Regions from separate parts of the Candidatus Brocadia sinica JPN1 genome, predicted to be linked through region 1. Evidence: riboswitches for the same ligand, from Rfam matches in the RefSeq annotation. Region 1 holds a riboswitch; the other holds the start of a gene.
The links. Region 1 has a riboswitch for cyclic di-GMP ahead of BROSI_RS00795 (right-handed parallel beta-helix repeat-containing protein). Riboswitches for the same ligand answer to the same signal wherever they lie in the genome.
Positions count from the first base shown of each region.

Region 2: linked by a shared signal. The riboswitch ahead of BROSI_RS14810 (hypothetical protein) and the one ahead of BROSI_RS00795 (right-handed parallel beta-helix repeat-containing protein) in region 1 are both predicted to bind cyclic di-GMP.

Region 1 is NZ_BAFN01000001.1:175,426-191,124, reverse strand. Features, by position in the region: gene BROSI_RS00795 (right-handed parallel beta-helix repeat-containing protein) at 1-1,116, opposite strand, end outside; cyclic di-GMP riboswitch class I at 1,223-1,364, opposite strand; gene rtcA (RNA 3'-terminal phosphate cyclase) at 1,483-2,517, opposite strand; gene BROSI_RS00785 (c-type cytochrome) at 2,612-2,959, opposite strand; gene mobB (molybdopterin-guanine dinucleotide biosynthesis protein B) at 3,071-3,571, opposite strand; gene BROSI_RS00775 (AAA family ATPase) at 4,008-4,997, shown strand; gene BROSI_RS00770 (DUF58 domain-containing protein) at 5,086-5,961, shown strand; gene BROSI_RS00765 (hypothetical protein) at 6,153-7,097, shown strand; gene BROSI_RS00760 (hypothetical protein) at 7,212-7,733, shown strand; gene BROSI_RS00755 (vWA domain-containing protein) at 7,837-8,832, shown strand; gene BROSI_RS00750 (VWA domain-containing protein) at 8,948-9,955, shown strand; gene BROSI_RS00745 (tetratricopeptide repeat protein) at 9,970-10,824, shown strand; gene BROSI_RS00740 (BatD family protein) at 10,857-12,716, shown strand; gene BROSI_RS00735 (tetratricopeptide repeat protein) at 12,716-13,624, shown strand; gene BROSI_RS19570 (hypothetical protein) at 13,634-13,810, shown strand; gene BROSI_RS00730 (ERCC4 domain-containing protein) at 13,840-14,493, shown strand; gene BROSI_RS00725 (UvrD-helicase domain-containing protein) at 14,652-15,699, shown strand, end outside.
Region 2 is NZ_BAFN01000001.1:3,241,949-3,257,647, reverse strand. Features, by position in the region: gene BROSI_RS14840 (class I SAM-dependent methyltransferase) at 1-199, shown strand, start outside; gene BROSI_RS14835 (addiction module protein) at 314-535, shown strand; gene BROSI_RS14830 (hypothetical protein) at 623-904, shown strand; gene nth (endonuclease III) at 936-1,577, shown strand; gene BROSI_RS14820 (SPFH domain-containing protein) at 1,853-2,770, opposite strand; gene BROSI_RS14815 (NfeD family protein) at 2,772-3,215, opposite strand; cyclic di-GMP riboswitch class I at 3,660-3,771, shown strand; gene BROSI_RS14810 (hypothetical protein) at 3,906-6,797, shown strand; gene BROSI_RS14805 (dodecin) at 6,964-7,179, shown strand; gene proC (pyrroline-5-carboxylate reductase) at 7,723-8,538, shown strand; gene tkt (transketolase) at 8,554-10,566, shown strand; gene BROSI_RS14790 (SLC13 family permease) at 10,576-12,357, shown strand; gene queC (7-cyano-7-deazaguanine synthase QueC) at 12,410-13,081, opposite strand; gene BROSI_RS14780 (radical SAM protein) at 13,088-13,723, opposite strand; gene BROSI_RS14775 (ABC transporter ATP-binding protein) at 13,800-15,699, opposite strand, start outside.

The sequences.
Region 1 (15,699 bases):
TGTCAATGTGGGTGCTGAGTTATTATCACAATAGATTCCATATCCATCCGAATGCCGTATGGTGCAATTTTGTATGGTTGGAGAGGCGTTGTCGCAGTTGATGTTGGAATTGTAAGTGTCTTCATATCCCCCATATTCTATCGTGCAATAGTCCAGAATCGTTGAGCCGTCAACCGTGCTGTTGAAAAAAACGATCCCCCGCCAATCACCGGGCGCTGGGGTTGATTCATTTGAAGTGAAAGTAATAGGGATGCCGCTTGTCCCGTTGGCAATCAAAGTAGCCGCGCTGTAATACCCGATGAAAAGGGCTGCCGTGCTATTAAATTTCACCAGAGACCCGGGATTTATCGTCAATATTGCGCCACTATATACATGGATGATGCCCGTTACATTAAAGTAAAGGTCTTGCAGAACCCAGGTACGGTTTGATGTTATACTTCCGTCCCGCACCTCAATGGCATCTGTCCCATTACCGCTCCCGGTATTGCCTGAAATATTGCTGTCGAGTATGCCGCAGTACAAACTTATAGGATAAACGCCATTGTTACTTAACGTGTTGTTTGTCAATGTGGGCGCTGAGTTATTATCACAATAGATTCCATATTCATCCGAATACCGTATGGTACAATTCTGGATGGTAGGCGAGGCGCTGTCGCAGTCGATGTTCGAATGGTGACTGTCATATCCCCCATATTCTACCGTGCAATAATCCATAATCGTTGAGCCATCAACCGTGCTGTTCCAAAAAACGATCCCCCGCCAGTCGTTAGGCGCAGGGGAACCTGTATTGGAAGTGAAGGTGATGGGAGCATCTTCTGTCCCTACCGCATTCAAAGTAGCCGCGCTGAAATACCCGATGTAAAGACCCGCCATACTATCAAACCTTACCTCACACCCTTTCTCTATCGTTAATGTTGCTCCGCTATACACATGTATGGTGGTCGTAACGATATGGGGATTGTCAGCGGCATACCACGTCTCATTGCTGGTAATATTACTGCTGTGGTTCAGCGCATAAGAAACCCCATTACTGGACAATGTTAGCAGACAGACCGCAAGCAAGAGCAGCCCTGCACTCAACAAAAACGACCTTGCACTCCGTTTGACAATATCCATAAATTTTTTTCTCCTTCCCCTCCGCAAATAAAATTGATATAAAGTGGCTTTTTGATGCTATAAAAACAAAAAAGCCTTACTGCAAAGATATTTTATAGCAAACACCTTCGGCAGTAAGGCTATCTTATGTGATGCGTATTTCCGTATACGCTATAAAGTTTTTATTTCTTTATTCCTATACTTCCTTATACAGGTAAAGACCCTTTCCTTTGCGTCCCCTGATCGCTCAGGGTTTGCCTTTATCGAACTGTTTTTTGATCATATTGAGCTTACTAGGCAGCTCACAGAGTATACATAACTTTAGAATTTGTCAACTGAAAAATAAACTTTTTTCAAAGTGGTGATAATGATTTCCTGTTACCCAGGTCAATGTATTTTTACAGATCCTTCCTCGTTGAGATTTCCCAGGATGTCGACAGTGACCGGTAAAAACAGTTTTACAATTTCAATATTCGTGAGCAGGTGTTGTGTAACCCTGGGTGTGGTAAATTGTGATGTCCCTTTTGTAAGGGCAAGGGGGATGATGAGTTGGTCTGCAAGATGCTCATCAATGACGCCCTTGGTTTCGAGGAAAGAGAAGAATTCATTACACGCCTCATCGGCAACAGTTTCTGCACGCTTACCGATGGCGCCTAAACTAAAATAGCAACACTGGCTGTGTTCAAATTTCCCCACCAGGAGTAACATTGTGCCCCTTCCAAGTGCAGGCGTTTCTCTCATCGATATTTCGTGAGGTATATTTTGTTCTAATAATTTTTTCTTTGCTTGTGTTTGCTGCCGGAAGGCAATATTTATATCCAGATTGCTTACAGCAGATATTCCCATTACCTGGATAAGCCTCCCTCTGTCCTCAATCCGTATTGGATGTTGCGGGCGTGCCGGATTTATGTTTATGAAAACCTCACCACCACCACGAGGATAATATCCCGCTCTTAGTGTCTCTATTTCTGCATCAAAACCAATTTTTTTAAGAAAGTATAACCACTGTTGCATGAGGTAATCTATACAGGGACTGTGGCTGACATGGGTACCGCCAATGATGGTGATTGAAGAAGGTTTATTCGCCAGACTGAGTGGGTAAAATATGGTTTGCAAAACGAGCGAAACAGAGCCCGCCGTTCCGATGTCAAGACGATACGCACCCGCTTTTACCTCTCCGGGATAGAATTTGAGATCAGTAGATCGGAGCAGATTTCCAACGACTTTGGCATTGCAAATCTGCGATGTGGCATTTACCGCCTGAAGGTGCTGATAGCTGAGTCCTGGTATTTTCCTGTTAGCCCGGATGTTAAATATCTCAAAGGGCCTTTTTGTAATAGCCGATAACGAAAGGGCGGTACGCAGGATCTGTCCGCCTCCTTCTCCAAATGAACCATCGATTTCAATAACGTCATTATTCATAACTCATATTTTATTACAAAAAGAAAGGGTAGGACATGAAAATGTCCTACCCTTTTGATTTCACAAAATCTATGAAAACTATTTCCAGGTTGAATTATTTGCCGCCAAATTCCCGAACTAATTTGACGAGTGGCTCAAGATCAGCAGCATCAACTCCGAGATCCGATAGTTTGACGTAATTTGGATTCTTCGTGCCTTCGGTCATAGACTTTTTCATATCTGCATCAGTTCTGGATTTTTGATAATCTGCATTCGTGAAGTCTGGTACACCAAATTGCTTTCCAGCCTCGCTTCCTTTCCCATCGGCGCCGTGGCATAATTCACAGGTGTCCTTGTAAATCTTTTTAATATCTCCAGCATTTGCTATCAAAGCGGGAAAGCTAATATACGCGCCAAATATCGTTGCCATAGAAACTGCGCAATAACTAAAAATCTTTTTCAATGAAATTTCCTCCTAAAAAATGTACGCCTATTTACAAAACATTACGAAACATGTTCGTCCTGGGACAAATCACATGATATTTTGCCGAAATACTCATCACCTCCTGTTGAATCACCTCATCTTTGATTCTATAAAATTTATGATGTTATTCAAGTCATCCTTACAAAAAATCGGTATATGCGAATCTGTCTTGACAGTGCCTGTAATTTTCAGATGGTTTTTGTATTTTTTGTTTGCAGATTTCATTTGTTGATGGTTATTTTGGATTTCAATATAAGGATACCGCCAACTCTTATAGCCTTCAACAAGGACGATATCAACGTCCCGATAATAAGTTTCTATGATATCTTTTATTGACGGAGGCTTTCGGTCGACCCTTTTTATCGTTGCCAGTTTTTGGGGCGAAGATATGGAAACTACATCAGCGCCTGCCTGATAGTGCCTGTAGGTATCCTTTCCTTCGTAATCGATTTCAAATGAAGGGATATTGTACTTGATAGTGCCAACCCTATGCCCCTTTCGTTTCAGCAAAGGAATAATAAGCCCAATAAGTGTGGTTTTCCCTATATTCTGTTTACCAATGATCGAAACGACAGGTATATTTTTTGGCAACGTATCCTTGCTATCCGTTTATTTCCAAAATAACCTTAATTTGTGATTTTTTTAAACCAAGGGCGCAGAACCCCATGAAGAATTTTATCTGGTTTGCGAGAAATTTTAGCGACAATAAATTCTTTACTATATAGCATAATTATGAATATCTCCATGTATGCTATCTATTTAAGCATACTCTAAAATGGTACTTTAAACTTGAATCGTAGCATCTATTTCCTCATGTGTCAAGCACTTTCCTTCCTAGGATGGATTTTGAAATACCTGTTTTAAATCAGATAAATTTGGTATAATACCTTCTTTCTATCGTCAGCCCTGAGAAATCTATAATGTTATGGTTATAAAAAGGAACAAATTTAGTGGCGTCATCTGTTTAGTTACAGTATATTTTGATTTTCATTTCTAAACAATCAACAATTTTGCGGTGGAGGGGTAGATGGAATCTGATGTTAAAAAGATTACAGAAAGGGTAAAACAGGAAAGTGATTTTGTGAATACCCTGATGTATGAGGTTGGCAAGGTGATTGTGGGCCAGAAATATTTGATGGAAAGACTTTTAATAGGTATCCTTTCCAATGGGCATGTATTATTAGAAGGTGTGCCTGGATTAGCAAAAACAATGTCGGTCATGACACTTGCCAAAACTATGCAGGCCAGCTTTCAACGGATACAATTTACGCCCGATTTACTTCCTGCCGATCTCATCGGCACCCTTATTTATAATCCCAAAAATGGTGATTTTACGGTACGGAAAGGACCTATCTTCACCAATATCGTCCTTGCGGATGAGATTAATCGCGCCCCTGCAAAGGTGCAGAGCGCGCTCCTGGAAGCAATGCAGGACAGACAGGTTACCATTGGGGATCAGACATTTAAACTGGAAGACCCGTTTCTTGTATTGGCTACGCAAAATCCAATTGAGCATGAGGGAACGTATCCGTTACCCGAAGCACAGGTAGATCGTTTTATGTTAAAATTAAACATTACGTATCCTGACAAGAAGGAAGAGCGTGAGATTATGGAACGCATGGCATTAACAAAAAAGGATTTTCGTGTAAATCCGGTGATCTCTCCTGCGGATATCCTGCGTTTGCGTTCCTTGGTCGACGAGATTTACCTCGACGATAAAATCAAGGATTACATTATTGATATTGTATTTGCCTCGAGGGATCCGAAAGCGTATAACCTTAACCTGGATGAATTCATAGAATACGGCGCATCTCCGCGTGCAACAATTTATCTTACACTAGCCGCCAAGGCGCATGCCTTTATAAAGGGAAGGGGCTTTGTAACTCCTCATGATGTAAAGTCAATAGGTATGGATGTGCTTCGCCACAGGATCATTACAACCTATGAGGCCGAGGCTGAGGAGATACGTGCTGAAAATATTGTGCAAAAAATATTTGATACGGTAGAGGTGCCGTAATTGAATTTTCAGATTAAGCCGTTTGAACGGTTTAAACCGTTTAAACCGTTTTTTTGCCTGAATCAAGTGACACGTTAGAGAGATATTTATGATCTCAAAAGATATATTAAAAAAGATCCGGCAGGTAGAGATCCACACCCGTCGTCTTGTCAATGAGTCGTTTATTGGTGAGTATCACAGCGTTTTTAAAGGAAGGGGTATGGAATTCGGAGAAGTGCGTGAATATCAGCCAGGTGATGAAATTCGAACGATTGACTGGAATGTAACGGCACGCATGGGTCGTCCTTTTATTAAACGTTTTGTGGAAGAACGAGAGTTAACGGTAATGCTTCTTGTAGATGTAAGCGCTTCCGGAAACTTTGGATCAATAAAGCAGTTGAAAAATGAAATAGCCACGGAAATCTGCGCGCTCCTGGCATTTTCTGCCATAAAGAATAATGACAAGGTCGGCATGATCATGTTTACGGATAAAATTGAAAAATTTATTCCCCCGAAAAAAGGAGCAAAACATGTGCTGCGGGTTATCCGGGAACTCCTGTGCTCAGTGCCTTCCGGAAAAGGGACAAATATTTCCGTTGCCCTAGAGTATATGAACAAGATAGCCGCCCGTCGTACGATATCATTTATTGTATCCGATTTTATAGCACATGATTATGTACATGCATTACGCATTGCAAACAAGAAGCACGATGTGATTGCGATCACGGTTGTAGACCCAAGGGAACAGGAATTACCAAACGTGGGTTTTATCGAATTAAAAGATGCAGAGTCCGGAGAGATACTCTTAGTCGATACGGCAAACCCTCTTGCCAGAAAAGAATTTAGTGCTTTAAACGCCAGACAAAAACAGGAAAGGTCAAAATTGTTCCGGTCAATGGGTGTTGACGAAATTGTAATCAGCACCGGCAAAAATTATGTGGAACCCGTTATCCGTTTTTTCAGGATAAGGGAAAAGAGATATTAACTACTATTGATGGAATATCTAACAAGATAATATCATTTCAGATTTACCATGTACGGTTTGTGATTTAAAATCATAAATCTTAATATATTGTTGGCTTTGGATTCGTATGGTTGGGTTGAAAAATGGTTATAAAAAGGTATAATCTGCTCCTAAATACACTATTGATTTTCACATTGGTTGTTTATACACTGATGTCATTCAAGGATACCATTTTTGCCATAGAAACAAAGGATACGGGAGATGCAGTCTCGATAGAAGCAACGGCATATACAGACAGAAATGAGATAACGATTGGCGATAAGATAAAATTTGGAATTCATGTGAAGTATCGGAATGATCTCACGGTGGAATTTCCCAAAATTAATCAACAACTTGGTGCATTTACGGTAAAAGAGACAGGCGGCATTGCTGGAGACAAACGAGAAAAAGACGGGTATTTTACTGTCGAGCAAAACTACGTACTGAGTTCATACGAAATCGGACGACAAACGATCCCATCGTTGAAAATAAGATACAAGAGCAGTCGAGGTACGGGTGAAGTTGTTACCAATGAAATAACTATTGATGTCAGGGGGGTGTTAAAAGAAGGAGAAACTGCGGCTGATATAAAGGATATCTTTCCCCCCATGAATGTGCCTACAAATTTCAGGCGGTTAGTTACATGGATATTTGCAGGGCTTGCAGCGCTCTCGTTATCAGCTGTTATTTACTGGTTAATCAATAAACGCAAAAACGGTTATAAAAAACAGTCACAGGAATTTATAGTAAGAGCCCCACATGAGGTTGCCTATGAATTACTAGAAAATTTATTGAAAGAGGATCTGATATCAAAAGGGTTAATCAAGGAGTATTATTATCGCCTGACAGATATTGTGCGGCATTATATAGAAAAAAGGTTCGGTTTATTGGCGCCGGAACGGACAACCGAGGAATTTCTCGATGAGATGGCGCATACAAATAAATTAGACGATACCCACAAGCGATTGATCCAGGAATTCCTTGAACGTTGTGATATGGTGAAATACGCAAGATACGGGCCATCCAGGTCGGAAATTCAAGAAACCTATGACGCAGCAAAACGATTCATTGATGAAACGAGAGAACGTTTTGAAGAAAAGGAGGTGGTTGCTCATTAAATAAATGAAAATTTATTGGAGGGAATCTTGAGATGTTTTGCTCTTTTTATAAGATGTTATTTGGAATTATTAATCATTCTGTTTATTGTAAACCTTTTTAAAAGGGTAAAAAATATGGTAAAAGCGCCTGAAAAATTTTTGGACGAATATTTAAGTCATGAAAAAGGTTTTGGAAATAAGACGGTTGCAAAGCCATCAAGAGCGCAAATACGTAAGATTTCTGATGAAGAGATTACAAGGCTTAAACACAATGTGCAAACATTGTGGGGTATTTATGGTACCCCGGAGATCAAAGAAATCCTTTCAAGAAAACATAAAATTTACTTTTTGGATATAGAAACCGCCGGTGTAAGCTTAAAGCTCAGTTATGTGGATAAGGGCATTTCCATGGAATATGAGGTAGATATGGGCAGCAAAAAGGAGCTCGCAGGGGCTCACATATATAAACAGGGAGAAACGATTATAAACAAATATTTTACCGCGATAACAGGAGTAGAAGAACTTCTTAAGACAAACAACGTTGCACTCCAGGCCGTGGTGAATGTTTTTCTAGAGAAGGAGATTCCTGAAACAGATATCTGGGATATGATTGCAAAGGGGGGACAGATACATCTGTCGGCCGTGCCATATCCTTAGTACTTCATTTTTCAATCTTGATCTTGATCAATTGGAATCTCTTTGGGATTTGAAATTGAGAATTTATTAAACCTGTTTTGCCAGGATTCAGACAAAGGCTTCAATGATCTTTCATGACCCTTTATTACTGTTATTACTTGTTGTTATTCCACCTTTAGTGTATTGGTCTTTTCATCGCAGAGGGACAAGTCAAGTACTCTTCTCCTCTCTTGATACGGTGAAAAAATTAAAACCCTCATTCTGGCAACGGTACAGATACGTATTGATTATCCTTCGATCTGCTGCTATTGTGCTCCTGGTAATTGCCCTGGCACGGCCTCAGTACGGAAATGAACAGACAAAGGTAACGACTGAGGGGATAGATATTGTCCTTGCGGTGGATGTTTCGGGAAGTATGCTGGCAGAGGACTTCGAAATCGGGGGCAGAAGGCATAACCGGCTTTATGTTATTAAACAAGTAGTGAAAGAATTTATCCAGAAGCGCACAAACGACCGTATCGGTCTGGTTGTTTTTGCCGGACGGGCATATACGCAGTGTCCAATGACACTTGATTATGGGATGCTATTACAGCTTCTGGAAAAGGCGGAGATTGGAATGGTTGAAGATGGCACAGCTATAGGCTCTGGCATTGGTTCATCTGTGGACAGACTCAAAAATACAAAGGCAAAGAGCAAGGTAATTATCCTTCTGACAGACGGAAGAAATAATGCAGGTGAGATAGACCCCTTTACGGCAGCGGAAATAGCAAGGACATTCGGGATAAGGATTTATACAATAGGCGCCGGAACAAAAGGCTTGGCTCCGTTTCCGGCGGTTGACCTGTTTGGGAATACGGTAATGAAGCAGGTAAAGATTGATATTGACGATGATGCCCTCAGAGAAGTTGCAAAGATTACGGACGGAAGATATTACCGGGCAACTGATACTGAATCACTGAAAGAAATTTATAGTCAAATAGATAAACTTGAAAAAACAGAGTCTGAGGTAACTCAGTATACAGAATATCATGAATTGTTTCATTATTTTCTGCTGCCTGCCTTTGGGTTGTTGTTATTTGAGTTAGGTATGACCAAAACAAAATTCAGGAAGATACCTTAAATAGGAAGCGGATCTTAGCAGATATACTCAGACTTCGTCGTGGGCGTCCAGTCAGACGATAATAATTTATTTCATCTTTATAATCTGCGTTCATCTGTGTCCAAATAGTATAATTATGAAGTACGGAAATCTTAATTACCTGTATTTACTTCCTGTTATTCCAATAGTAATTCTCGGGTATTTTCTCGTCTTCAGAAAGAAGATGAATGACCTGAATACATTTGCAAACAGAGAATTACTACAAAAAGTCGGGCTTTTCGTTAGTTGGAAAAGACAGTGGCTCAAGGCTGCCTTAATGATTGTTGGCATACTTTTTCTGATATTTACCCTTATAGAGCCCAAGTGGGGTTACCACTGGGAAGAAATTGAAAAGAAGGGGATTGATATTGCGATTGCGGTGGATACCTCACGAAGTATGCTGGCTGACGATGTAAAACCAAACCGATTAGAAGTGGCAAAAAGGGAGGTTGAAGATTTACTTCATGTATTGGAAGGAGATCGTGTTGGTCTTGTTGTATTTGCAGGTACGGCATTTACTTATTGTCCATTGACCTCTGATTACGGCGCCTTTCGTCTCTTTTTGGATGACATAAATACGAATATCATTCCACAGGGAGGCACTGCCCTGGCAGAGGCAATAAGAAAGGGGATTTCAACCTTTGAGGCGAATTCAAAAAATCACAAGGCTATCATATTGATTACCGATGGTGAGAATCACGAAGATGATCCATTAAAAGCAGCCGCAAAGGCCAAAGAGCAGGGTATCGTTATCTATACAGTAGGTGTAGGAAAGAAGGATGGTTCCTACATCAGGATGAAGGATGAGAGTGGTCAGGAAAGATTGCTAAAAGATAGACAGGGGCAGGTTATTAAATCAAGATTAGACGAAATTACGTTAAATAAAATCGCTTTGGAGACGGGCGGACTGTATACTCCTGCTTACGGTACAGAATGGGGTTTAGAAAAGATTTACAAGGATAGTATCGCGAAGATAGAAGAGTCTGTCTACAAAACGCAGCGCGTGAAAAGATATGTGAATCGCTATCAGATTCCTCTTTTTATTGCGATTGTGCTTATTACCTTAGAGAGTTTTTTGTCAGATCGAAAAAAAGTAATTCCGTGAATTCCTCAAATAAAATGAAGCATTGCAAATTATTATTTTTCGTAGTGGTACTATTTGGATGGGTATCTCTAGGATGGATAGACCCTCTTGCTGACAAGGTAAGGGAGGGAAACAGCCTTTATAACGAGAGTAAGTATGACGAGGCATTGGATAAATACGTAAATGCGCAGGTGGATTCACCCAACACCATCCAGTTAGACTTTAACATAGCCAATGCTCAATACAAGAGGAGTAAATACCATGAAGCCGCTCAACTGTTTGAGAAGGTAATAAGAACCGGGGATCTTGAAATGAAGGCAAAATCGAGTTTTAATATGGGCAATACCCTGTACCGGCAGGGTCAGATGAAAGAGGCTCTGGAGTGTTATAAGAAAACAGTGGATTTTATCGATGAAATTGAACACAAGGTTGGTAGCGAACTCGATATACTGAAAAATGATGCCAAATATAACTATGAGTACGTTGAGCGAAAGATGCAGGAAAATGAACAAAAGCAGCAGGGTCAGGATCAAAAAGACCGGCAGCAGGAAGAAGAACAGGATAAAAACGAGCAACGGCAATCCGATGACAATAAGAGCGGGGAAGAACAAAACCAGGAATCACAGAAAGATAAACAAGATCCCAGGCCAGAAAGTACCCGGAAAGAAAATAAGGATAAAAAAGAGAATAACCAGGATCAATCTGATAAGGATAAGCAAAAAGACCAGCGTTCAGAGCAACAACAGCCGCAATCTCAGGACCAAAAACAAATGACGAAAGAGGAGGCGGATCGGCTTCTGGAGGCATTGAATCACGCGGAGAAAGAGACACGACTTATGAAAAGGGATGCACAGCATTTACAACATAGATCTGTTGAAAAGGATTGGTGATTATTTTAGAAGGTTGGGGCAGAGGTTAAGAAATGAGATACAAATCATTTGAAGAGATATATTACAAATATTTTAGTGTTTTGATTTCTGTCATTATAATCCTTGGATGCATCGGAAAGACATTCGCCGAGGATATTCGTCTAACGGCGACGGTCGATCAAAATGTCTTAACGTTAGACGAACAATTAAAGTTAACATTGACCATTCATGGCACTCAGGATACCTTGCCCCCTTCATTTCCAAGCATTGATGGGTTTACCTTGTTGTTTGGCCCGCAAATATCTGCACAAACGAGAATTATTAATGGTGATGTTTCTGTAAATAAAGGCTATACCTATGTGTTGCAACCTACGGCAACAGGTAAATTTACAATAGGCGCCTCTTCAGTGGAATACAAGGGAAAGGTGTATTCTTCTCATCCAATAAAGGTGGAAGTTGCTGATGCACCTCGCTCATCAGGTTCACAGTCTCCTGACCTTGAAAAGCTCGTCTTTGTAGAACTCAGCACTGACAAGACCGAGGCATATTTATACGAACAGGTTGTGCTCTCCTTTAAATTCTATTTTCAAAAAGGATTACCAGTTGCTGATATAGATTATGCAGCGCCAGCCGTAAAAAATTTTATGGAGGAAAAACTTGGTGACCAAAGGCAGTACGAAGAAATTCGGGACGGAATCATATACAATGTCCTAGAACTGCGCATGGCACTTTTCCCGATGGTGTCCGGAGAACTCACTATATCGCCTGCTAAATTAAAGTGCAATTTAATTGTTCAACATCGGAGGGAGCGCCGGGATGCACCTTCTGATAATTTTTTTGGGGATACATTTTTCGATGATTTCTTTGGCAGGGAACAGAAGAGATATCCTATTGAGAGAACAACGGGGTCGATCACCTTAAGGATTAAATCATTGCCGGAACAGGGTAAACCCATGTACTTTAAAGGTGCAGTAGGTACTTACCATATGGAAGTCTCAACAAAGGCACAGCAGGTAAAGGTTGGTGACCCAATTACCCTTTCTATGTCAGTATATGGGGAAGGAAACATTCAAACAATCAATGAACCCGTATTGGTGTTGAATCGTGAGGACGATTTTAAGCTGTATCCTGCCGAGTCTAACACGCAAATTACCAATCGGGAAGAATTGATTCGTGGACGAAAGGTGTTTAACAAGGTCATAGAACCCCAAAAGGCAGATCTGAAATTCACACCGGCAATAGTGTTTAGCTTTTTTGATCCGCGCGCCGGGCAATATAAAACAATTACGAAAGAACCTTTTCCCATTGTTGTCGAAGCGGAGGAACAAGAGGTGCCTATTCAGTTGACTTTTTCTCCTGATAAATTACGGCCGGTTAAGCACCAACCTCAAATATTAACCCACGATATTCTCCCGATCATGACAAATCTGTCTTCGTTGCGGGATCAGGGAAGTCTGGTCTATGAAAACCCATTTATCGCTGCGTGCCTTTCTATCCCCATGATTATTGTCATAACCTCTTTTTTTATAACGAAAAAGAAAGTGCGATTGCAAACAGATATTGGTTATGCCAGAAATAAACGGGCACATGCAGCTGCAAAAAAAAGATTGAAAGGGGCGCAAACGATATTTCACCAGAATCTTCCAACGGAGTTTTATTCACACCTTTCCAAGTCAATGTCCGATTATCTGGCAGATAAATTAAATATCCCTCTGGCGAGCGTTACGGAGGATAAAGTAGATGCCTTATTAAAACAGCGGGGAGTTAGAGACGATATCACAGAAGAAATTTGCCGCTGCATGACTGATTTTGATCATCGGCGTTTTTCAAGAGACGGAGGGTCCAGGGATGAAATGGAGCATTCTTTAAAGCTTGCCGAGGAACTCATCGCAAAACTGGAGAGACAACTGTAATGAAAATACGTTTCTTTGTCCCTTTTTTCTTTATACTTTTCTTTTCCCTTTGTAGCGTACAGATTGCAAACTGCGGATTACCGAAATCTGAAATCCGAAATCCGAAATCCGAAATATCGAGGGATGTTGCTGTAAAATTATTTACTGACGCAAATGAAAAATATCAGCTGGCAGCAAAGTTTATTGCAGCAAAAAATATTCAGGAGGCAGACCAGAAGCTGAAAGAAGCGGCCTCACATTACGAGGCGATCCTGGCAGGTGGGTTCAAAAACGGTCAAATATATTATAATCTGGGAAACACGTATTATCGTCAGGGAGAATTAGGGAAGGCAATCCTGAACTATCGGAGGGCCGGGCAGCTTATGCCGAGAAATGCGGACCTGAATGCAAACCTGAGACTGGCGAAGGGCTCTACCGAAGATAAAGAATTATCAAACGAAATTCCCATTGCAGTCCGAAGGATATTCTTTTGGTTTTTCTTTTTGAACCAGAACGAATTAGCGATAATAGCCATTTTCCTTTATGGAATACTGATGACACTACTTTTCTTTTTAATCACCCTTAAATATACATGGTTTAGAAAAATAATAATAGGTTTTTCTGCTGGCTTATTTGTTGTGGTAGTATCACTCGGTATCAAAGTCTATTTAGAACAGGGTGTGAATCGTGGAGTGATTATTGCTACAAAGTGCGAAGTACGATACGGACCGGGAGAAGAGTATGAAACAAAGTTTGAAATACATAACGGTGCGGAGTGTGTTATTGAAGATGTAAAAGACGAATGGTATAGGGTGTATGTAAATATAGGTGTGAAACAGGATGCCGCATCAAAAACGGGTACCGAAGAAAAGGTAAGCAAGGAAGTTCGCAGGGGATGGTTGCAAAAAAAGTATGTGGAAGTGATTTAGGAGTATGAAATGGGTGGATTCTATGGAAAGTTATTGATTTGTGCATATATCGTATTCTGTGCCATCCTGTTAGGTTTTATTTTGATGTGCTTTGTCTTTGGGAGAAAGAGAAACAGGATTTCATGTGAAGGAGATCAGCCAGAAACTGTTCAACCAGAAATGCATGGCGGCAATATAAACCGATAAAAATTTAAAAAAAATACACAATTTTTATCATGAATATCGTTATAGAAATCGATTATCGTGAAAAAGATTCTGGAATTGTTGAGATTTTACGGGAGCAAGAAAATTTTGCTATAGACGTAAAAAAATTATCCATTGGCGATTATCTCATTAACAAACATATTGCTGTTGAACGAAAGACAACAAAGGATTTTATTCTATCTCTTATTGATGGACGGTTGTTTTCCCAGGCAGCTCGATTAAAAAGACACGCAGCTGTACAATTTATGATTATAGAGGGTACTGATTTGTTCCATACAGGTTATGAGATTGATCCACAGGCAATCAAAGGGGCGCTTGTTTCTTTGTCTGTTTCCTGGCAGATTCCCTTGATATTTTCAAGATCTTCCTGCGGTACTGCTGAAATATTGACTCTGGCAGGGAGGCAGGATGGTAAATATCATGATGAAATCTTGAAGAGGATGGGAAGAAAATCCAAGTGCATTCAAACACAGAAATTATACTTTCTTCAAGGATTGCCTGGCATAGGACCAGGAATAGCAAAAAGGATGTTAGAATATTTTGGAAGCATAGAGAAGGTTGTCAATGCCCATGAGTATGAACTCTCCGGTATAAAAGGAATCGGCAAGAAAAAAGCATCCTCGATCCGTAAAATTATTACAGAACAAATTTTGCCGAAACGGTAAGATCCTTTGTCCTTTACCCAAACCTCATTTCCCATATCTTTTCTGTTGGTTTCATGTTATAGGAATTTTCGTTTTTATTCATGCGGTTTTTAGAGTGACACGGACAAACGGAGTTTGTCCGTGTTTAAATTCTAATATGAAGAGCCGTTCAAATAGTCATGCCAAAACCCGTCGACAATGACATAAGAGAACTTGCCGTATCCGAACTCGATAGAAACATTGTCGTGACGGCTGGCGCAGGAACGGGTAAGACCACGCTTCTGGTGAATCGAATGTTGCATCTGCTGCTTGGCCATAAAAGATTTCAAGAAGAAGAAAGTCCCATCCTCAGAATTGTAGCCATGACCTTTACGGAGAAGGCCGCCGGTGATATGAAGGTCAGGCTGATGGGGGAGTTAGAAAAGATCGTAGCCGTTATCAACGGGAATGCCTCACAAGAAGAGCATGCAAACGTAGAAAAGTTTCTTGCACACATCCGGGATGTCTATCAGACGACATATCATGAAATAGAGCGCCGCGCAAGGAAGTCCCTGGAAGACATGGACAAGGCCCTTATCGGAACCATTCACGGTTTTGCAGCCTATGTCCTGCGCCTCTATCCCATAGAATCAGGAGTAATTCCTGGATTTGCAGTGGATGAAGGGGATGTCTTCGATGAACTTTTTGACGAAGAATGGACAAGGTGGCTGGATGCAGAGCTTACCCTTACTTCGCCTAACGCAGATATCTGGAAGAGTGTACTCAGGCGATTAGACTTAGAGCCACTCAAGGAATTTGCCAAACGGTTATCAGGATTTACTATTCCCTTGAATTTTCTTACGGTTGATGTGGGCAGTAAATCTGTAATAGATCTCCCCCACCGCAACCTTTCCCCATCAGGGGAGAGGGCATCTGGTAACCGGGCGCCATATGCACTCACTTCCTTTGGTATGAAAGGGTTGAGGGAAGGGGATGCAGCATTGTTACATCCACCGAATATCCAATCCTTGGTAGATCCATTAATTAACAAAATCAATGAAATTGCCTCTTGCTGTGAAAAGCCGAAGAACAATCTGCTTTCACAATTACATGAATTAGCGAATATTCTCGATGCAATAAAAAAACAGGGTCTCAGATATTTAAATACAGTAGAATATGATTTCGATAAAGAAGCTTCTACGGCAAAGACTGGTTGGACAGATGATGGATTTGAGATTGCACGAAAAC
Region 2 (15,699 bases), 3.1 Mb from region 1:
TCGGTCAATAGAAGAACTTTGTCGGGTTGCATCTGAAGCAAGGATATTCCCACTGTTGGAACTGGGAGCAAAAAAGTCAAGACATCTCGAGACAGTGGTAGATAGACTTGAAAGATGCGGTTTTGTGGTCAATGTAGTGAAGGTACCTTATGAGTTTCAAAAAGGCGGAAACGAAATGTTGAGGGTTATAGCCACATAACAAAGCGCTGCACCTGACCGCTATTCCGCTGTGCTTTATAGCGGCAGGTGAGCTTGGTCGTTAGCCTGTAAATAGGATATTGAATAAATTTCTAAAATAATTTAAAATTTTTTTATGATTATAGATACAATTCCACAATTAAAAAAATTATCCAATTCCGAGAAGCTTTTGCTTATCAATGAGCTGTGGGAGTCTTTATCTTTACAAGAAGATGCTTTACCAGTTCCGGACTCTCACAAAAAAATATTGGACGAACGTCTTAGAGAGCATGAAACGAATCCAGAACAGATCTCTGCATGGAAAGAAGTAAAGACTAGGATATTGAAGAAAAAATGAACCTTGAAATTTTCATCAAGCCTCGATCGGAATCGGATTTATTGGAGGCTTTCAAGTTTTATGATGAACAATCTTCTGGTTTAGGTGATGAATTTATTCGTTGCGTTGACGCCAAATTGGAATTTATTAGTAGGAATCCTAATACCTGCCCGAAATTGTATAAAGATTTTCACCGAGGATCAATGCTATGTTGGCAGTTGTCCTGGCCTGTTTTATGGAGGTTGTCATGGCAACGATGAAAAAAAGGTATTCGCAGAACTCTGTAAAATAGTTGAAGAAACAATTGAGCTTTACAAAAAAGATGGGAAACCGCTGCCTCCCCCAACAGCGGGTAAGGACTATGCAAACAGGTTAATACAGATCGCTTGATGTCCAATCTGCATAAATTCAATATAATACCATGTCAGAAGACCGTGTTAAAAAGATATTATCACTCCTGGAAAAGGCATACCCAGATGCAAGGCTTGTACTCCATTACAAAAATCCTCTGGAATTACTCGTTGCCACTATCCTTGCCGCACAGTGCACCGATGAACGGGTCAACAAAGTAACGGAAACACTCTTCAAAAAATACAAGGCAGCAAGGGATTACGCAGACGCAGAACAAGAGGTCTTTGAGCAAGAGATCCGTTCCACGGGTTTTTACAAAAACAAGGCAAAAAACATCATCGCATGTGCGAAAGAACTCGTTGAAAGATTTGATGGGAAGATACCCGATACCATGGAAGACCTCGTGGCCTTACCGGGGGTGGGCAGAAAGACGGCCAGCGTGCTTCTCGGCAATGTCTTCGGGAAACAGGCCGTAGCCGTGGATACCCATGTCTTTCGCGTCTCCCACCGTTTAGAACTTGCCAAAGCCAGCGATCCCGACAAGGTCGAACAGGAACTCTGTAAGATTATTCCCCAGGAAAAATGGACACGGTCATGCCTAGTCCTGGGCACCCATGGCAGGCGCACCTGCATTGCCCGAAAACCGCTCTGCAATGTATGCGTAGTGGAAAACCTGTGCAACTCGCCCGACAAAACGTATAGCAGCAAATAGTGCATACACATCATCCAATCATGAGCGCCATTGCGGGCACATTCGCTTTGCTCAGTGTAAACTCTGCGAGACAATCTGAATATCCTACAAAACAGCAACACTTTAGTTTTTTAAAAAATAGCCACAGAGGGGCACGTGAAACACAGAAACAACATGCCGCTCCGATGGAGATTGATTGTGGAATAATGGTTTGTCTATAAACACAAAAAGACTTTGCCCGATCTTCGTTGCAGTAAGGCGGGTGATCTGGTGTCTGCTTCGGGAACTTTTCAATTCTATGTATTTTTATTCTCGTCTTTTTCCAAAACGTGCTTTTCTTTCAAGAGTTCACTAATTCCAGCGATGCTTCCCAGAATGGCCGTGGACTCATAAGGCAAAAAGACCTTCGTTGCTTTGCCATCAGCGATTTTTTGGAGGGATTCAAGGTATTTTATTGCGATTAAATCATTTGTCGGCCTTCCTTTATGAATGGATTCGAAGACGGTCTGGATTGCCTCGGCCTCTCCTTTGGCTACCGTGAGCTTCTGATATTTATCAGCTTCGGCGACTTTTTTTATTGCCTCCGCTTGTCCTTCGGCCTTAAGGATTGCCGATTGTTTGTGTCCCTCCGCCTCAAGAATCATTGCACGCCTCTCCCGTTCTGCCTTCATCTGTCGATGCATGGCCTCCGTGACGTCCTTGGGGGGTTCTATTCTCTGGAGTTCGACCCTCGTTACCTTAGTCCCCCATTTGTCGGTTGCAGTATCAAGAATTTCCCGCAATTTCGTGTTTATTATCTCCCGTGAAGTAAGCGATTCGTCCAAGGCTAAATCACCGATGAGATTCCTCAAATTCGTCTGTGCAAGTTTGGTGGCCGCCATGTAATAATTGGCGACATTATACGTAACCTGTACCGGGTCGGTAACCATATAATAGATTACTGCATCTACCTCGACAACGACATTATCCTTGGTAATTACTGCCTGTGGAGGGACATCAACCACCTGTTCCCGCATATCTACCTTCAGCATTCTCTCCAGAAAAGGTATGATAACGGTGAGCCCGCTATCAGCTGTACGTTGATATTTTCCCATTCTTTCTATCAGCCCTTTTTGCCATGGCCTGACGATTTTAATTCCGGTAGCAGCGACCACAAACACTACAATGGCTAAAATAGCAAATACTAATATTTCGGCAGATATCATTTCTGGCATATCACCCTCCTTCACTCAAAATTCTGACGACAAGGTGTGTTCCAACCACCTTTATCACTTCAACCTTTTTTCCGGCAGGTATTATGTCTCCCGTATCGCTGTCAGCTCTCCAGTTCTCATTTCTTATTTGTACAAGACCGGTATTTTTTATAGTATCGATCTCTTCCAGTACAACACCTTTTTCACCAATATACCGGTCAGCTCCAATACCCAGCGGTTGCTTTTTGGTAAATCGTTCCGCAAATCTTCTGGAAACCGCAAAGAGCACACTTGCCATAAGGAGAAAGGCTCCCCATTGCCATGCCATGCCGAATCCCAGGATCGCTAAAATACCCGCCACTGCCGCTCCAACACCAAACCATAAAAGAAAAAATCCGGCGGTAAATATCTCACCAATAATGAAAGCAGCAGCAATGGACATCCATATCCACCAGATCTGAGTCACTTTTTATTTCCTCGTTTTTTCTGAATGAGAGGGTATAGAGGGTCAGACATTCACCTTTTCAAGGCCAATTGTGAGAGACAAGTATTTAATATTGAATTATGAAGGTCAGAACGTTGCTTCCAACCTGACCCTTTTTTCGCGCCAATTCCTGAGGTAAACAACCCGCTGACCGGGTGTGAATAGTAAATCTATGGTGTAGTATCAGAACAAAAAGCCTCTTTCACAATATTGCTGTGGGAAATGCCTGAGATTCGCAATAAAGAGTGAAAGAGCCGAAGATAAAAAAAGTCTATCACATACCGTGTGTGAGTGCAAGTATCATTTTGTGCCGGAACGAAAGAGATACCGTTTTTACAAGTATCCAGCCTTTTTGTTCTTGACACAATTGATTGTTCCTGTTTAATATGTGCCAAATATTATTGGCAATCAAAACAAACAAAAGCATCGCGATAAAGGCAAACCCTGAGTAATCAGGGGACGCAAAGGAAAGGGTCTTGCTAGCCGTTTAAGCGGTTTAAACAATTTAAACTGCTCATGAGACAGCCTTACTGCCGAAGATGTTCCTGATGAATATCTTTCCAGTAAGGCTTTTTTGTTTTTACGGGTAAAAAAGTGCTATGGTGAAGCCTCTAGCTATTTTCAATTCACCGAAAATCCTGATAATCTCTCATTTCATGCCAGGAATATCCTATGACTAAAAATACCATTTCTCATCATCAACAAGACCTGCTTGCCTTGCTGGCCGGCGTGTCCGGTCATTTCGAAGTAACTTCTCCCCAAGATGAGCGTTCCATCCAATCACTCCAGGAAACTTTAGCCAGGGTACTTCCCGGGGAAGATATCACCACAATAAAAACCAGTTTCTTTTCTGTTGAAAATTCTGATTTGTTCTTTACCGATACGATTGCACCTCATCAATTGACACGACTACAGGAACTGGCCGGAAGGGGACTGAAAGAAGCCGGTGGTGCAGACCTTCGGGTATTTGTCCGGGAAGTGCCGGTACGCAGTACCCAAATGAAAGGTTCTGTCCCCCTATGGGCAGGTGGCGCCGCTCTCGAAAAAACTATCGGGCCATTCCACAGCAAGGATGGCAGAAAGATATGGTTTGACTTTTTCAGAATTGAAAGGCTGATAGCGCTCTATCTTGAAGGGAGGCCTGACCCGGCAATTCTCTTCAATGTATCATTGCTGAGAAAATTTATCATCCACACATTACCCCCGGTTATCGAACCATTGACAAAATACAAACTGCTACCAGACAGTGTGTGGGTAAATTCAGAAATATTTGCCCCAAATGCCCCCGCAGGATTTTATACGGGTTTGAAAATAAAACACGGTGAAATTGCCCTGAGTGCTCACCCCCATATCATCAACAGCAAGCTGACCATTTCCCCCAATACTATCGTAACGGTAAAACTGGAACTGGACCAGCCAGCCGTAACGGATGCCGACCCCGCCAGTCCGTATGGTATCGATGCGCGTAAAGCGACGCTGGAGTTACCGAAACAATTATCGTTTCATTTTTCAGGCAACGGCGGCGCCATAGATGAAATTGCTGACAATCTGCAGTGGAGTGTATACGGACACACTGCCCATTTTACCTGGAACAGGCAATTTGCTCCCACATATGGTCCCGTACTGAACCGGGTGTTAATTCCATACATCTGTTCTGAAAATTCCCTCGCTGTTAACAATTGCCAGTCTCCCTTCAATACGGTTTCAGAAACTGCCAGTATTCAGCGGAGCGCATGGGCATTACCAGCAGCACAAGTTGATGTTACCAAACCACCACCGGCAGCTGGTATTGGCGGTATAGCAATTCAATGCAACAAAGGGCTGACTGCGAAATGGAACGGATTGCAGGGTGGTGAAGTCAATCTTTCAAATCCATATGTGTTGTGCGATGCAGGAAGAATTAGCATTACTGACTTGCAGGCAGGCAATCTGTACTGTAATCAGGAATATGCATTATGGAAAGATGACCTGAATCCCTTTGCTTCTTCCGTGAAGCTGCAATACACGAATGCCTTCCCTTTTCTGTACAATGCATTGGCTAATGGTACCGAAGCGTTGCTGGCATTTGCAAACACCAACCCATTATTAGACAGACCGGTCACGGTGTCCGGTCAGGCATTGGACATTCATTCCAAAAACTCTGTTTTACTGGATAAGGAACCCCGCTTCCCTGATTTGATTGCATTGGAGTACACTGTTCAGGCTACATTTAAAACCAAACATGCTGCACAAAAAGACGCTGATTTGGCGCTGCCACTGGAATTACCTATTACCATACCACCAGCACAGATACCAAAAAATGCTTCTGCAGGTATTGCGCTATCCCCCTACGTGCGAAATGAAAAATATTCTGCTACCGAACTACGGAGAAGATTCTTGTGGATTGAATTTGAAGAGCCGGTGAAAGACACGAAAGACACGTATTTTGCCAGAATTTTGGCGTATGCGCCGGATCAATTAATCAGTAACAATCACCCTGAGTTACTCATTGCATCGGAAGAACCGGCTTTCCCGGTAGACCCTGAATACATCCGCGTTATTACTCCTAATCAATCCAACGATAATGCCGGACTAGACGCCATGCAGCCGATGGAAAAGGCAACCGATTCGGACAGACATTACCTGTTGCCGTTACCACCCGGTCTGCATTCCGAATCGCCGGAAATGTTCGGTTTTTTCACATATGAATTCAGGGTGGGACATTACCGGTACAATGACACAACTGCTCATCATAAGAAGGATGAAAATGTATGGTCAACGGCACAGGGACGGTTTGGAAGGGTCTTGAGGGCAACCGGCATCCAGCACCCGGCGCCCACACTCACCTGTACGGTAAACCGGGACGAGGAAAAATTATACGTATCTGCTCCTTATGCCGTAGCAGTACACAAAGGTAAAAACATCATCTCCGATCCACCAAGGACAGAACTCTGGTGTCTGTTATATGCTCAGGTCAAACAGGCAGACAACCAGGATTTCCGCAATATCTTACTGGATGATAAAATGCTGGATTGGAACGTGCGGGTAGAGCACGATAAAAGAGTGGACTGGGCTGCTGTTTACACCGATGAGCAGCGTATGACCCTGAAACGGGTTGCTATCAGGAACTGGAAAGACGAACTTGATTATGGCAATTTCCGGCATGTGTATCAATTAGCTGATATTACCACGGTCAACAAGGACGCCACAAAATATGGGACGGTAATCTGGAGCAATAACGGAATCAATCAACTGCTGGCCTTGTACGGCCTGCCGCCGGATTCACCGCTGAGTGTATTGTGCGTAGAAATGTTACCCCAGATCACGAACCTGTATGACCATGTGAACAGCCTGGACAGCGAAGAAGTACAAAGGAACCTGAAAAGCACTGTTACCAGCGAGAACTTCCTCTCCGAGGGCATAATAAAAGAAGAAATGGCAATAAGAAAGAAGGCTATGCAATCTGTCAACCTCAGCGAATCTAAACCTTTAAGTAATAACTTAGGCCATTATCGTATCTTAAGAACCTCTCCATTAACAGAAGTCCCATTCGTGTGCTGCACAGAGTGTAAACAGCAAAATTAATTGCCGGCTCGCTCCCAAATTTCGGTTTGGAACGTTCGTGGCAAGAATCTCCGTTTTCGGGGAATATTGGAAACTCAATATAGTATGATGGATGTTAATTTTACAAGCGTTTTAAGCAGTATGATTCTATTCGGTGGTATGTCAATTTAAATCAAGGAGGTGTTGTATGGATAATCACATATATAAAGTGGTTGAATTGGCCGGTACTTCTTCAACAACGATGGAAGATGCTATTCAAAATGCGATTTCAAGGGCATCGAAGACCTTGCACAATATGCGGTGGTTTCAGGTAATTGAGACCCGGGGACGTATTGAAAATGAGAAGATTGCCCGGTGGGAGGTTATATTAAAGATAGGATTTGTACTGGAAGATACCCTTTAGTTAAAGAACATCATAATGAAAGGTCCCCTGAAAGCTGAAACAGCCCCCCCCTTTTGGGGGTCTGCCTCTTTCGCCTTCTCAAGATTCATCTCTACGTCTAATTCGTTCAGGTCTTCCTTGAGCCGTTTCTGTGCTCTCTGGCGTAACTCATACTCTTTCGGATGTCAGTGTAAGAGTGCGACCATGCCGTCCGCACTCCGGATGAAGTCAAGGTTATCGTATCCTTTGCATGAAAATATTTCTTTAACGGTTAAGGGAAGATTATTTACAGATAAAGTAAGTAATTATCGAATATGCTCGTATAAAAATTCAAAAAATGAAGCATCGGGTAAAAAAATATAGAATTACTGGGAACGAAAATGCTAAGATATTCGGGCAGTTTTTTATGCCAGATACATAGTCACGGAAAAACATCTTGTCTCCTCCCTCTGTGACCCCTCAATGAAGAGGGGGCGCAGGGAAAGGTGGCAACATGAAATTCCTTGAACATTGAATTATTGGTTTCAATAATTACAAAATTCTGTAAATAAGGAAACATCCATCATGGTAAAAGAAAAGATTGGGTTTATTGGTGGCGGAAAGATGGGCGAGGCGCTAAGCAAGGGCATTATTAATGCCAAATTGAACACCCCTGACAAAATTATGGTAAGCGATGTGATTACAGAACGATGCAAACTTTTAACCAAAGAAATTGGCATAAAGACGACGCAAAATAACAAGGATATTGCTTCCTTCGCCGATGTTATTATATTAGCCGTTAAACCACAAATGATGAATGAGGTACTCAGCAATTTAAAGAATGATATCACCCACCGGCATTTAGTGGTGTCTATTGCGGCAGGTATCCCTATCCGGTTTATTGAATCCAGATTACCGGAGGGTATTCGAATCATCCGGGTGATGCCCAACACCCCATGTCTCATAGGCGCCTCGGCTACAGCCTTCGCTTCAGGAAAATACGCTACAAATGCAGACGGACAGTTGGTGTTTCATCTGTTTAACGCCGTTGGAAGGGTATTCCAACTGGATGAAAAGTATCTGGATGCCGTAACAGGGCTGAGTGGAAGTGGCCCTGCATACGTCTACATGATTATTGAGGCATTGTCTGATGGTGGCGTCAAGATGGGTTTACCACGGGATGTGGCCACCATCCTTGCAGCACAAACCGTACTGGGGGCGGCAAAGATGGTGTTAGAAACAGGACAACATCCCGCTCAACTCAAAGATGCCGTGACCTCACCAGGCGGGACAACCATTGAAGGGATAAGCAAACTGGAAGATGGCGGCCTCAGATCGGCCATGATAAACGCCGTTGAGTCTGCCACCGTAAAATCGAGGAAATTAGGTGAATTATTATAAACAGAGGAGCGATAGATGTTGATACACAAACTTGATAAACACAAAATTGATCTTGCCGTAAACACCGTAAGAATGCTTGCCGCAGACGCCATTGAAAAGGCACAATCAGGCCATCCTGGTCTCCCCATGGGATTTGCCGACATCGCCTTTGTCCTCTGGATGCAATTTCTGCATTTTAATCCGAAAGACCCGCAATGGCCCAATCGGGACCGGTTTATCCTTTCTGCAGGTCACGGCTCCATGTTGTTATATGCATTACTCCATCTCTTCGGATATGATTTGTCATTAGATGACATAAAGCAATTCCGGCAATTTGGGAGTAAGACGCCTGGCCATCCTGAGTATGGGCATACTCCGGGAGTAGAAGTTACCACAGGACCTTTAGGACAGGGATTTGCAAACGGAGTAGGCATGGCACTGGCTGAAAAAATACTGGCAGAACGATTTAACAGAGACGGCAGCCCTGTTTTCGATCACCACATTTACGGGGTGGTAAGTGATGGTGACCTGATGGAAGGAATTACCTCTGAGGCCGCGTCGTTCGCAGGACACCTTGGCCTTTCCAATATTATCTATATTTACGATAGCAACCAAATCTCAATTGAGGGAAACACGTCCATTACCTTCACTGAAGACGTTGCAAAACGGTTTGAGGCGTATAACTGGCGGATTTTTAAGATTGACGGGCATAATCATAACGAAATTGCTGCGGCCATAGAGGCGGCACGGAATGAAAAAGAGAAACCTTCGCTGATCATCGCCAGTACCCACATTGGCAAGGGAAGCCCCAACAAACAGGATACTGCCTCCGTGCATGGCGAACCACTGGGCGCTAAAGAACTCGAATTGACAAAGGAAAAACTCGGCTGGCAGAAAAGCCCGGCATTCTATATCCCGAACGAAGTAAAACAACTTTGCCAGGCTCGTGTAGCCGAACTAAAAGGAGAGTATGAAAACTGGCAATCCCTGTTTAATACCTCTGTCAAAGAAGACCCGAATCTATCCCAATTATGGGATGCCTACTTTAAAAAAGGAATCCCTGAAAATCTGGAATCTGAATTACTCAAAACTATCAGGAAGGATTCGATAGCCACCCGCTCAGCCTCCGGTGAGATGATACAGGTAATTGCACAACAGATGCCCTCTTTTATCGGTGGTTCTGCTGACCTTTGTCCATCCACCAAGACCTACATCAAAAACGCCCCTTCTCTGGATAAAGGTAAATTCGCCGGGAGAAATATTCATTTTGGTATCAGGGAACACGCCATGGGCGGTGTTTTAAACGGATTGGCGCTGTACGGAGGCATTATTCCCTTTGGCTCTACCTTTCTGATGTTCTCGGATTACATGCGACCTTCCATCCGACTCGCCGCCATGATGAAGATCCGGGTGGTCTATGTGTTTACCCACGATAGTATCTTTGTCGGAGAAGACGGACCCACCCACCAACCCATTGAACACCTGCCGTCACTGCGCGCAATCCCTAACCTGCACGTGATAAGACCGGCAGACGCCACCGAAACTGCTTCCGCCTGGATAGCGGCGCTCAATCATAAAGATGGCCCCACGGCGCTGATCCTGACCCGTCAGGATCTTCCGGTAATCAACCGCTCAGTCTATCCGTCACAAAATCTATTAGCACATGGCGCTTATATACTGAAGGATTCGGCAAAATCCCCCGAGATCATCCTTATGGCAACAGGATCAGAAATCCCCATTGCCCTTGAGGCCACCATGCAGTTACAGGGAAAAGGTATCCAGGCAAGGCTGATCAGTGTGCCTTGCTTTGAGTTGTTCAGATCAAACCCTGATAAATACAAGCACAATTTACTTCCCCCGGCATGTAAAAAACGGGTAGCCATTGAAGCCGCAGCAACAAGCGATTGGTATGAATTTGTTGGATTGGATGGCCTTATCATCGGACTCGACCGATACGGCACCTCTGCGCCGGCAAAAACATTAGCCGAGCACTTCGGCTTCACGGCAAAAAATATCTCGAATGAAATTAACAAAAAATGGGGCATTTAAAATACCAATATGGAAATTGGATTTGGAATCTGGTATACAGCTGCCTTACTGCTCATTATGAGCATTCTCCTTTTCATGGAGGTGCTGGAAATAGAAGTGGTCATTTTTTCGACTTTACTGCTCCTTATTACCGGAAAAGTTATTACCCTGAAAGAGGCGTTCGTCGGATTCTCCAACGAAGGGATGTTAACGATTGCGCTGATGTACGTGGTAGTTGGGGCTTTCAGCAATACCGGCATGCTCAATCAGGTTACTCACGTCATTTTTGGTAAAAAAAATACCGGCGATTCCCGCAAACTCCTGAGGCTTTTATTTCCCGTATCCTTTGTTTCCGCATTTATTAACAATACTCCGGTTGTTGCAATGTTTATTCCGGTTATACGTTCCTGGGCAGAAAAACACCATTATGCATCTTCTAAGTACCTGATTCCTCTTTCATACGCTGCGATCCTGGGGGGGACGTGTACCCTGATTGGCACAAGCACCAATTTGATCGTTCACGGACTAATGATCGATTCAGGAATGAAAGGAATATCTTTTTTTGAAATTTCCAAGGTCGGCGTACCGCTTGCTCTTCTGGGTATTTTATTCATTAGTCTTCTAGGTCACCGATTGCTTCCCAACCGGAAAGACCCCTTAGTTGAACTGGGAGAACATACCAGAGAATTTGTTATCGAACTGAAAGTTACTCCGGAATATGAAAATATCGGGAAAACAATTGAAAGTGCAGGATTGCGGCATTTACAGGGTTTATTCCTTTTCCAAATAGAACGAAGAGGTCAGATTATTGCCCCGGCAGAACCAAATGAGAGAATATTGTTGGGTGACCGACTGTTTTTTACAGGTATACCGAAAATGATATTGGAATTACAAAAGTTACCTGGTTTGCAATTGATACAGGATTCTCATTTTGATTTAAAACAATATGATTCTGCTGTGATAAATACCTTTGAAGCTGTTGTATCTCCCGGCTCTCCCTTAGTCGGAAAAACGGTTCGGGAAAGTGATTTTCGGGCCAAATACGAAGCGGTTATCATTGCCATCCATCGTCATGGAGAGCGGATACAAAAAAAAATTGGCGACATTAGCTTATGGCCTGGCGATACCTTGTTGCTATTGGCAGGAAAGAATTTCCGCAAAAGATGGTACCATTCAAACGATTTTTATCTTATTGCAGAAGCCGAAACGTTACCTTCCAAGCCACAGTGGCGGGGATATTTGTCTCTTGGCGTATTTTTCTTAACGATCCTGTTGACCATCCTTGAAGTACTTCCGTTACTATCCGCAGCAGGTTTAGGGGTAATTATCCTGATGGCAACCCGAACGGTACGAATGGCGGAAGCACGAAAGGCAATAGACTGGCGGGCACTCATTATTATCGCTATGTCCCTGGGCGTTGCAGCGGCAATTAAAGAATCCGGGCTTGCAGAGTTATTGGCCAGTGGAATAGCCGGAATTGGCTGTCATTTTGGGGTAATAGGCGTTTTAACAAGTATTTATATCATGACAAGTTTTTATACTCTCTTCATCACCAACAATGCAGCCGCGGCAATGCTGTTTCCCATAGCTATTTCGTCAGCTTCAACAATTCATGCCGACACGCGTGCCTTTGCCTTCGTTGTTCTTTTTGCCGCTTCAGCCAGTTTCGCAACGCCGATCAGTTATCAAACAAATTTAATGGTGTACGGACCGGGTGGTTACAGGTTTAAAGATTATCTGAAAATCGGCGTCCCATTGCAATGCCTCATTGGTATAATCACTATGGTTTTAGTCTATTACTTTTATTTTTGATGACCCTTTTCCCGTTTTCATTTGGTATTGAAAAAGTCCTCCACATCACACCTTAAACATAAGGGATCGGATCTTTGACTCCGGCTTCTTTAAAGGCTTTTAAACGTAAGAAACAACTATGGCACTGTCCGCATGCCTTGTCGGTATTTTTGTAACATGACCAGCTGAGGTGAAGGGGCGCCCCTAAAGAAATGCCTGTTTTTACAATCTCTGATTTACCCTTGTGTATCAGGGGCGTTTCTACCTCGATACAGGTCGTTGGCCTTGTACCAACCCTGATGAGTTTATTGAAGGCCTCATAATAGATGGGTCTGCAATCAGGATAGCCGGGGCTGTCCTGTTCTACGGCGCCGATAAATACCTTCCGTGCCCCAATAACTTCACCCCAGGAGACGGCAATTGCCAACAAGTGTGTATTTCTGAAGGGAACATACGAGGTAGGAATTTCTTTGATATCTGACTGTGCGTCCTGTACGTTCATACGCGGGTCTGTCAGACTCGATCCCCCGATCTTTCTGAGATAGTCGATATTTGCTATAAGAATTCTGTCTTTGGGGATGTTGTAGTATGAAGCGATGTCGTGAAAGGCTTTAAGCTCCCTCGACTCTGTGCGCTGACCGTAATTAACGTGTAAGAGTGCAAGCTGATATTGCGCGTGCGCAATGGCAGCAGTTACGCAGCTGTCCATACCACCGCTGACCAGTACAATAGCTAAGTCCTTCATGTAACGTTAAACACCCCTTGTTTGTGGTTCCCAGATATATTTGTGGAGTTGCAGCTGGAATCGGACATTAAGATTGTCTTCTAAAATCCACTGAACGATCATTCTCGGAGCAATGGCATCAAAGACAGTTCCCATCAATACGTTGGTAATATCAGATAAACGATATTTCTCTATTACTTCTTTTGACCAATCATAATCTTTCCGGGAATGTAAGACAAATTTCACCTCGTCTGATTTCATCAGATAATGAATATTCTGCCAGTACATCAAATGGCTCATATGGCTATCAGGACACTTAATATCCATAATTTTTATGGATTTTTGCGGAATGGTACGAATATCGTAACTACCGTTTGTTTCCACTAAAACCGTATAATTTTTATCGAGCAATTCATCTATCAATAATGGTGTATCTTTATCCGATAGAGGTTCACCGCCGGTTATGCAGACCAATTTGGTTTTGAATCCTGCAACACGCTCAAGGATTGAACCAATCGACATCTCCATCCCTTCTTCATATGCATAGGTGGTATCGCAGTAACTACACCGTAAGTTACATCCTGTTATGCGTATGAAGGTACACGGCAAGCCGGCATAGGACGTCTCCCCCTGAATACTCTTAAATATCTCATTTATTTTCATATATTACTAATTTTATTGGATTTTTCATGCATCTCAAGTGCATTACCGTTTTTTTTCATAAAATTCGACCTTATTCTTAAGACCACTTTGGGTGTTGGAATGTCTCATGTAAATCAATCGTGGGTTCTTGCGTTGCAACTACTTCTGCCTTTACTGCCCCTGTTTCAGCCTCTTCTAATTTTACCTTTTCCTGCATATTGAATTGCATCTCGAAGAGTTTTTTATAGAGTCCTCCATGAGCAAGAAGTTCATGGTGGAGTCCTGTTTCCACAATCCGCCCCTTCTCCAGGACCACAATCAAATCGGCATGTAATATGGTCGATAACCGGTGTGCTATAACGAATGTGGTGCGATTTTTTACCAAACGATAAATGGCATTCTGGATAAGTTGTTCGGTCTCTGTATCAACGGAAGATGTAGCTTCATCCAGGATGAGTATCCGGGGATTGGCAAGAATGGCACGGGCAATGGCGATGCGTTGTTTCTGGCCACCGGAGAGTTTCACCCCACGCTCACCAATTACGGAAGCATATCCCTTCGGCAACTCAACAATAAAATCATGTGCATTGGCAGCACGGGCTGCTTCCTCAATTTCCTTATCTAATACATCGGATCGTGCATAAGCAATATTCGCCTTTACTGTGTCATTAAACAGAAAAGGTTCCTGGAGCACCATGGCCATTTGCTTACGCAGGGAGTGGAGTTTGACTTCCCTGATATTGTAACCGTCAATGAAAATCCCTCCCTTTGTTGGGTCATAGAATCGGGGGATGAGTTGTGTAAGGGTGGTCTTTCCGCTACCGCTGGGGCCTACAAAGGCAATCATCTGGCCCGGACGTGCACTGAGATTGATGCCTATCAGGACTTCTCCATCTTGATTATACGTGAAGTGAACTTGTTTGAATTCTACAACACCACGCACGGGTGGCAAATCAATAGCATGGGGGGCATCTTTCAATTCGCACGGCGTATCCAATATCTCGAAGATGCGCTCGGTGGATGCAATGGCACGCTGCACCTGATTGTAAAAACGTGTCAGACCGGTAATGGGACTGTACATCATCTGGAGATAGGGAAAGAATATGACGAAAGTACCTGCGGAGAGTTGTCCTTGAAGTACCTTATATCCACCGAGACAGATGACGACCACGGCGCCTGTCTCGGTTATCAGGTCTACAATGGGTCTTAATGCTGAAACGAGTTTTAATATCCGGACGTAGAGGTTGTAGTTCTCGTAATTTTTATTCCGGAAGCGTTCCATTTCTTCGGTCTCTTTCGCGAATCCCGCAATGACCCTGATACCGGAGATATTGTCCTGAATGAGGGAGTTCAGTTCAGCCGTTTTGTCCCTCAGGGAGCGAAAGACCTTTCTGATCCTTTTCCCAAAATTGTAAGTACAGAGTGAGATAAATGGACAAACAAATAAGGCAATACTGGTGAGTTGCCAGTCGAGTTTTAAGCAAAAATACAGTATCCAGCCAAATTTAAACATATCCGTAATAAAGGTAATAACAGGGCCTACAACTGCCTGTTCCAGGGAATTAACATCATTCATGAGACGGCTCATGATATCGCCGGTCTTCGTATTTTCAAAATATTGCAAGGGGAATCGCTGAATATGGTCATAAAGCTGATTCCGTATATCATAAATAAGCCTCTGCCCTAACTCGGAGGTAATGAAGCCGTGAATCAGCGTAATACCGCTATGAAAGGTATGCATAAAGATAAAACTCACGGCAAGAAAGGCCAGCGTAACGATGGTAGAATTGTAACTTTCAAACCAATGCTTATGAATAGAGTGTGAGGCAGCTAGTAACGGTTTTGAGAGTGGGATAGGGCTCTTTTGTTCGTGAAGGTAAGTTTTATCGGATGATTTTTCCTCAGATGGATTGCTGGGCATCGTTTTTATAAATTTATCAGCCATCTTGATTTCATCCACCGCGATACCCAATATCTGGGTCGGTAAGACAGCAACA